One region of the Nocardioides ginsengisegetis genome, then DNA from elsewhere that is predicted to be linked to it. Evidence: riboswitches for the same ligand, from Rfam matches in the RefSeq annotation. Region 1 holds a riboswitch; the other holds the start of a gene.

Region 1 (3,230 bases):
GCCGGTGCCGAGGAAGAGCCGAGAGGTGAGCGGGACGCCGGCGATCTCCAGTGCGTCGGTCATCCGCCCTGCACCGCCGTGACGACCTCGACGACGTCGCCGTCGTGGAGAGCGGTCGCGGGGTGCCGCTCGCGCGGGACGACCTCACCGTTGACGGCGACGGCGACGCCCCGCCAGTCGGCGAGGAGATCGGCGACGGTGCTGCCGGGCTCGAGGGCGCTGGGCTCTCCGTTGAGGGTGATGCTCATGGGCGGATCCGTTCGTCGAGGAGGCGGCGGGGGTCAAGGGCGGCGTGGACCAGGCCGTGGTCGAGGTGGTCGGCGACAAGGCGGGCGGTCAGCGGCGCGAGCAGCACGCCGTGCCGGAAGTGACCGGCCGCGAGCACGACGGCGGGGTCGTGGGTGGGGCCGACGAGGGGCAGGTGGCCGGCCGTGGCCGGCCGGTCCCGGGCGAGCACCTCCGTGAGCTCGGCGCGGTCCAGGCCCGGCACCAGCTCACGCGCGGCCTCGAGCAGCCGGGCGATGCCGCCGATGGTCGCGACCGGGGGCGCGTCGTGTTCCTCCGAGGTCGCGCCGATCACGACCTCACCACCGCGTCGGGGCACGACGTAGACCGGGACGCCGTGCACCCAGCCGCGCACCGTGCGGGCCGGTGGGTCATCGGTGCGGGCCCGGGCGACCTCGCCGCGGACGCCGTGCACGAGGTGGGTCCAGGGTGCGGGCAGCCGGGCGCCGGTGGCGACGACGGTGACGTCCGGGGTCGTGGCGTCGGCCACCGGCCGGACGGATACGCGCGCCAACAGGGCCGCGACCACGGCCCGTGGGTCGACGCTGTGGTCGCGCGGCAGCAGCGCTCCCCCGGCGACGCGGGCGGACAGGGTGGGCTCGAGGCGCCGTACGGCGGCCGCGGCGAGGACGTCGACCCGATGGCCGTGCGCGGCCAGCAGACCGACCTGCCGCTCCACCTCCTGAAGGTCCCCGGCATCACGTCCCACCAGCAGCGTGCCGGCGGTCGCGAGTGGCACGCCGAGGTGTCCGGCCCAGTCCGGCCACAGTGCGAGGCTTGCCATCCCGTGGCGGAGGATCTCCTCCTCGCCGTGCCACACCTCGCTGGAGGGGCTGAGCATCCCCGCCGCGGCATGGCTGGCACCCAACCCCGGCGCGGGGTCGACGACCTCGACCGCGTGGCCCCGGACGAGCAGCTCCTCGGCGCAGGCCAGGCCGATGATCCCGGCCCCGAGGACCCGGACCCGCATCAGGCGACCGCTGCCACGAGCTCCTTCGCGGCTGCGACCGGGTCGGGCGGCCGCCAGATCGAGCCGATCACGGCGACCCCGTGGGCGCCCGCCGCACGCACCAGGGCGGCCCCAGCCGCATCGATGCCCCCGATCGCGATCAGCGGCAGCACTCCGGTGGCTGCGGCGACCGCGGCCACGCCCAGGGGGTCGGGCAGACCTGCCTTGGAGGCCGAGGCGAACACCGGACCGAAGCCGGCATAGTCCGCCCCCCAGTCACGGGCCGCCACGACCTCCGCACGGGAGCGGCAGGTGGCCCCGATCAGCAGTCCCGGTGCGATCCGGCGCGCATCGGCCACCGGCAGGTCCGTCGCACCAAGGTGAACCCCCGCGGCCCCCGCGACCAGGGCCACGTCGACCCGGTCGTCGACGACCACGAGGGCGCCGTACTCCTCGACCGCGGCGCGGACTGCGCGGGTCAGGGCCAGCAGCGCACGGTCGTCGACCGCCTTGGCGCGGACCTGGAAACCCGTGACGCCCGCCGACGCAAGGGCCGGCAACACGGACAGGTCGTCGGTGGCATCGACCAGACAGAACAGGCGTGGCAACAGCACGGAACGCTCCTCGCTTCCTTCGCCGGCATGACCCGGATCAGGTTCGACGGTCGGAGCGGAACAGCTCCCTCTCAGCTCGCTGCCGCGAGCTCCCGTGGTGGTGCAGAAAACGTAGCGCACACGGGGACGACGCAGATCGGCCCGTCCAGAACGCGGCCGTGCTCGGGCCGGGCACGGACTCCATCTACGTAGCCGAATACGTAATCCCCCGGTCGTGGACGACGGCCTGTCGACCTTCACTGGAATCACGACGAACAGCACCCCGACCCAGGAAGCGAGGCAGCCATGACCCCCCAGACCAGCACCGCAGAGACCACCCGGCTGCGCTCGATCCTCCTGGACCTGGCCCGGCACCAGGACGACCTCGCTGCCACCGAGGCCGCGGTCACGCCGTACTGGTGCCCCTGCCCCCCGAGCGTCCTCGGACACCGCACGGCCGCGGCCGCGCTGCGCGCCCAGGCCGACCTGGTCGCGTGAGGAGCCGGAGCCATGCACACGGTCCTCCCCCAGAACGAGAAGTACCTGAGCGACGTCTTCGGCTCGCACCTGCGTGACGGGGCGTGCGTCCTCGATGTCGAGCGCGAGGTCGGCTACGTGCGCCTCGAGTTCGGCACCCGGCGCGGTCCCGACTCGGCGTACTGGGACGGCTGGTTCTCCGTCACCCGCACCCGGGACGCCCACCCCCTGAGCGGCAAGATCATGAACGGCCCGATGGTCCAGCTGATCGGCAGCGCGTCATGACCTGGCACACCGCCACCGTCCCGCCCACCGATCTCGCGGCTGCTCTGGCCTCGATCCAGCGCGTGCACGGAACCGTCATCAGCTCCAGGCCCGAGCCGGACGGCATCCACCTCACCTGGACGACCTCGTCGGCCTCTGGCGGGAACCTCCGATGACCACTCAGGCCGACTACATCAGGTTCGCCGCTCTCGGCGACTCAGCCACCCTCGGTCTTGACGACCCGGTCGACAGGGGCTGGCGCGGTTGGGCCCGCCTCCTGTCCGACGCCATCGCCACCGCTCACCAGGTGTCGTTCTGCAACCTGGCCCTGCCCGGCGCGACCGTGTCCGAGGTCCGTGAGCACCAGCTACCACTGGCACTGGCCCACCGCCCGGTCATCGCCTCGCTCGTGGTCGGCCTCAATGACGCCATGCGCTCAACGTGGGACGCGCGACGGATCCGTGAGGACCTGCTCCATTGCGCACGCGAACTGGCCGAGTCGGGAGCGATGGTCATCACCGCCCGGTTTCACGACCACGGTAGGGCCATCGGCCTCCCCGGGTTCCTGGCTCGCCCCCTTGCCAGGCGGATCGCCGAGCTCAACGGGATCTACGACGAGGTCCACGAGCTCTACGGCGTGCTGCGCATCGACCTGGGCCCAG
Region 2 (3,230 bases), 810 kb from region 1:
GGCGCGTCGTGCTCCTCCGAGGTCGCGCCGATGACGACCTCACCTCCGGGCCGCGGCACGACGTAGACCGGGACGCCGTGCACCCAGCCGCGCACCGTGCGGACCGGTGGGTCGTCGGTGCGGGCCCGGACGACCTCGCCGCGGACGCCGTGCACGAGGTGGGTCCAGGGTGCGGGCAGCCGGGCGCCGGTGGCGACGACGGTGACGTCCGGGGTCGTGGCGTCGGCCTCCGCCCGGACCAGCACCCGCGCCAGCAGCGCCGCGACGACGGCCCGTGGATCGACGCTGTGGTCACCGGGCAGCAGCGCTCCCCCGGCGACGCGGGCGGACAAGGTGGGCTCGAGGCGGCGCACGGCGGCCGCGGACAGCAGGTCGCCGCGCACGTCGTGCGACGCCAGCAGCGCCACCTGCCGCTCGACGTCCTGGAGGTCACCGGCGTCGCGTCCCACCAGCAACGTGCCCGTCGTCGTGAGCGGTACGCCGAGGCGTCCGGCCCAGCCCGGCCATAGCGCGAGGCTTGCCATCCCGAGGCGGAGGATCTCCTCCTCGCCGTGCCACACCTCGCTCGAGGGGCTGAGCATCCCCGCCGCGGCATGGCTGGCACCCAGCCCCGGCGCGGGGTCGACCACCTCGACCTCGTGGCCCCGGACGAGGAGCTCGTCGGCGCAGGCCAGGCCGATGATCCCGGCCCCGAGGACCCGCACCCGCATCAGGCGACCGCTGCCACGAGCTCCTTCGCGGCGGCGACCGGGTCGGGCGGCCGCCAGATCGAGCCGATCACGGCGACCCCGTGGGCACCGGCCGCGCGGGCGAGCGCGGCACCGGCCGCGTCGATGCCGCCGATGGCGACCAGCGGCAGCACTCCGGTGGCTGCGGCGACCGCGGCAACGCCCAGCGGCTCGGGCAGGCCCGCCTTGGAGTCGGAGGCGAAGACGGGACCGAAGCCGGCGTAGTCGGCGCCCTGCTCGCGGGCGGCCACGACCTCGGCCCGGGACCGACAGGTCGCGCCGACGACGAGGCCGGGCGCGATCCGGCGCGCGTCGGCCACCGGCAGGTCCGACGCACCGAGGTGCACGCCCGCGGCCCCCGCGGCCAGGGCCACGTCGACCCGGTCGTCGACGACCACGAGGGCGCCGTACTCCTCGACCGCGGCGCGGACCGCGCGGGTCAGGGCCAGCAGGGCGCGGTCGTCGACCGCCTTGGCGCGGACCTGGAAGCCCCCGACGCCGGCCCGGGCGAGGGCCGGCAGCAGGGACAGGTCGTCGGTGGCGTCGACCAGACAGAACAGGCGTGGCAACAGCACGGAACGCTCCTCGCTTCCTTCGCCGGCATGACCCGGATCAGGTTCGACGGTCGGAGCGGAACAGCTCCCTCTCAGCTCGCTGCCGCGAACTCCCGTGGTGGTGGTTCGCAAAACGTAGCGCAACCGATGGCGAGGCGATGTGACCTGTCCGATTCGCGGATCTCCCGCCTACCAAAACACGACCGTGGCATTGCCGCGGCGAGATTCAACCCTGGTCCCGCAGCGAACTCGACGTGCCCAACGCCCTCGAGCCGGGCACGTCTCCGTAGCGAAGTACGTAGTTCTCCGGTCGCGCCCAAAGCCCGCTGGGCGTTCAGTGGGAGCAGTCCCCCACACACCCCGACGCGGAAGGCGAGGCAGTCATGAACATCGATCCGTCCGACACCAGCATGGCCAGGCAGCTGCGCTCGATCCTGCTCGAGCTTGCCCGCCGCGAGGACAGTCGCGCGGCCGACGAGGCTGCGGCCACGCCGTACGGGTCCCCCGGTCCGGCCACCATCCTCGGCCACCGCTCCGCCGCGATGCTGCTGCGCGCAGAGGCCGACCACCTCCTTGCGGGCTGAGGAGGCGTCCCCATGTTCGTGCTGCCGGAAAACGAGAAGTACCTGCGCGACGCGTTCGGCTCTGCACTCCGTGACGGGGCCTGCGTTCTCGACGCCGACCACGAGGTCGGGTACGTCCGCCTGGAGTACGGCACACGACGCGGACCTGACTCGACATACTGGGACGGCTGGTTCACCGTCGCCCGCACCCGCCGCGGCCACCCGCTCCGCGGGAAGGTGATGAACGGGCACCTCGTCCAGCTCATCGGCGGTGCGGCATGACTCGGCACTCCAGTGCCGTGCCCGACGATGCGGCGCCCGCTGAGCCCTGCCACTGTCGTGGCGATTCAGGGCACACCCGTCGCTGGACCAGACCATGCCTGTGCAGCAAATCACCTACTCATGGGTATGCAATGGATCGCAATAGATTCCAGGCCGTGCCCAACCTCGTCAGCGACCAGCGCCTGCAGTGCGCGGTCTGTTCGGCGATGGTGCCCGAACTCCTGATGCCGCTGCACAGCGCATGGCACGAGGACGACGGGGACAGGAACGTCCGCACGCCCGTCACAACGCTCCACCACGAGCCCGGAACCCCAGCAGTCCACGCGCCGCTGCGACGCAGCGTCGGACGCTAGCCCCGGGCCCCACCAGCTGCGGTGTGCCGTCACGACCTCTCTCGAGGCGGCACACCGCAATCCACCCACCCGATCTGCCGCACTTGGTCGCAGGAACCGATGATGATCCGTGCCCGCTGCCTCATCCAGGTCGTCTCGACCATCGGGTGGCCCTTGTTAAGCACCGTGGCCGCCGGCATCGCGCGACGCGTCGGCGTCGACCGTCCTGACGCGCTGACGGTCAGCCCCCACTCTCCGCCTTCATAGCGGGCACCCGACGCGAGTCACCCGCGTCGCCCCGCGGATCCCGGCCCTCATGCCACGTTCGGGGAAGATCACTTAGGTCGCTGGAACCTGCACCCAGCAAATCTCGCACAACTTCACGCCCCCGGCTCATCGGCGATGGCCGCTACCGGTGGCACGGACACCCACACGCAGCCGTGCCCGTCAGGGCCGTTCGATAGAAGGTGCAGTAGAAGTGCTCGCCGTCGGCGCACTCAACCGACGCCTGGAAGTGTGGTCGTTCATTCGTCACGATCGGGTCCTACTGCAGGGAGTCAAGATGGTCGGGTCCCGAGATCGAGGTTCCGAGACCCCGATGGCGCACCGGATGGAGCAACACGCCAGCTTCCCGCGTACTCGTCGGTAGCTAGACGCCTTGTGGCGGGCTTCACACGACCTACCGGCGCCTATCCTCGAGCGCCCCCGCCGACACCCCGGTCACCGACCGAGCCAGCTCGATCAAGATCGTGTACCGCCAGGCGTGCCCCG

What was found. Region 1 has a riboswitch for thiamine pyrophosphate ahead of FB382_RS03815 (thiamine phosphate synthase). Riboswitches for the same ligand answer to the same signal wherever they lie in the genome.
Region 2: linked by a shared signal. The riboswitch ahead of FB382_RS07665 (thiamine phosphate synthase) and the one ahead of FB382_RS03815 (thiamine phosphate synthase) in region 1 are both predicted to bind thiamine pyrophosphate.

The regions. Positions count from the first base shown of each region.
Region 1 is NZ_JACGXA010000001.1:810,023-813,252, reverse strand. It holds gene FB382_RS03830 (thiazole synthase) at 1-63, opposite strand, end outside; gene thiS (sulfur carrier protein ThiS) at 60-248, opposite strand; gene FB382_RS03820 (FAD-dependent oxidoreductase) at 245-1,255, opposite strand; gene FB382_RS03815 (thiamine phosphate synthase) at 1,255-1,848, opposite strand; TPP riboswitch at 1,845-1,954, opposite strand; gene FB382_RS03810 (hypothetical protein) at 2,134-2,325, shown strand; gene FB382_RS03805 (hypothetical protein) at 2,338-2,589, shown strand; gene FB382_RS03800 (SGNH/GDSL hydrolase family protein) at 2,741-3,230, shown strand, end outside.
Region 2 is NZ_JACGXA010000001.1:1,618,882-1,622,111, reverse strand. It holds gene FB382_RS07670 (FAD-dependent oxidoreductase) at 1-710, opposite strand, end outside; gene FB382_RS07665 (thiamine phosphate synthase) at 710-1,303, opposite strand; TPP riboswitch at 1,300-1,409, opposite strand; gene FB382_RS07660 (hypothetical protein) at 1,666-1,866, shown strand; gene FB382_RS07655 (hypothetical protein) at 1,879-2,127, shown strand; gene FB382_RS07650 (hypothetical protein) at 2,283-2,480, shown strand.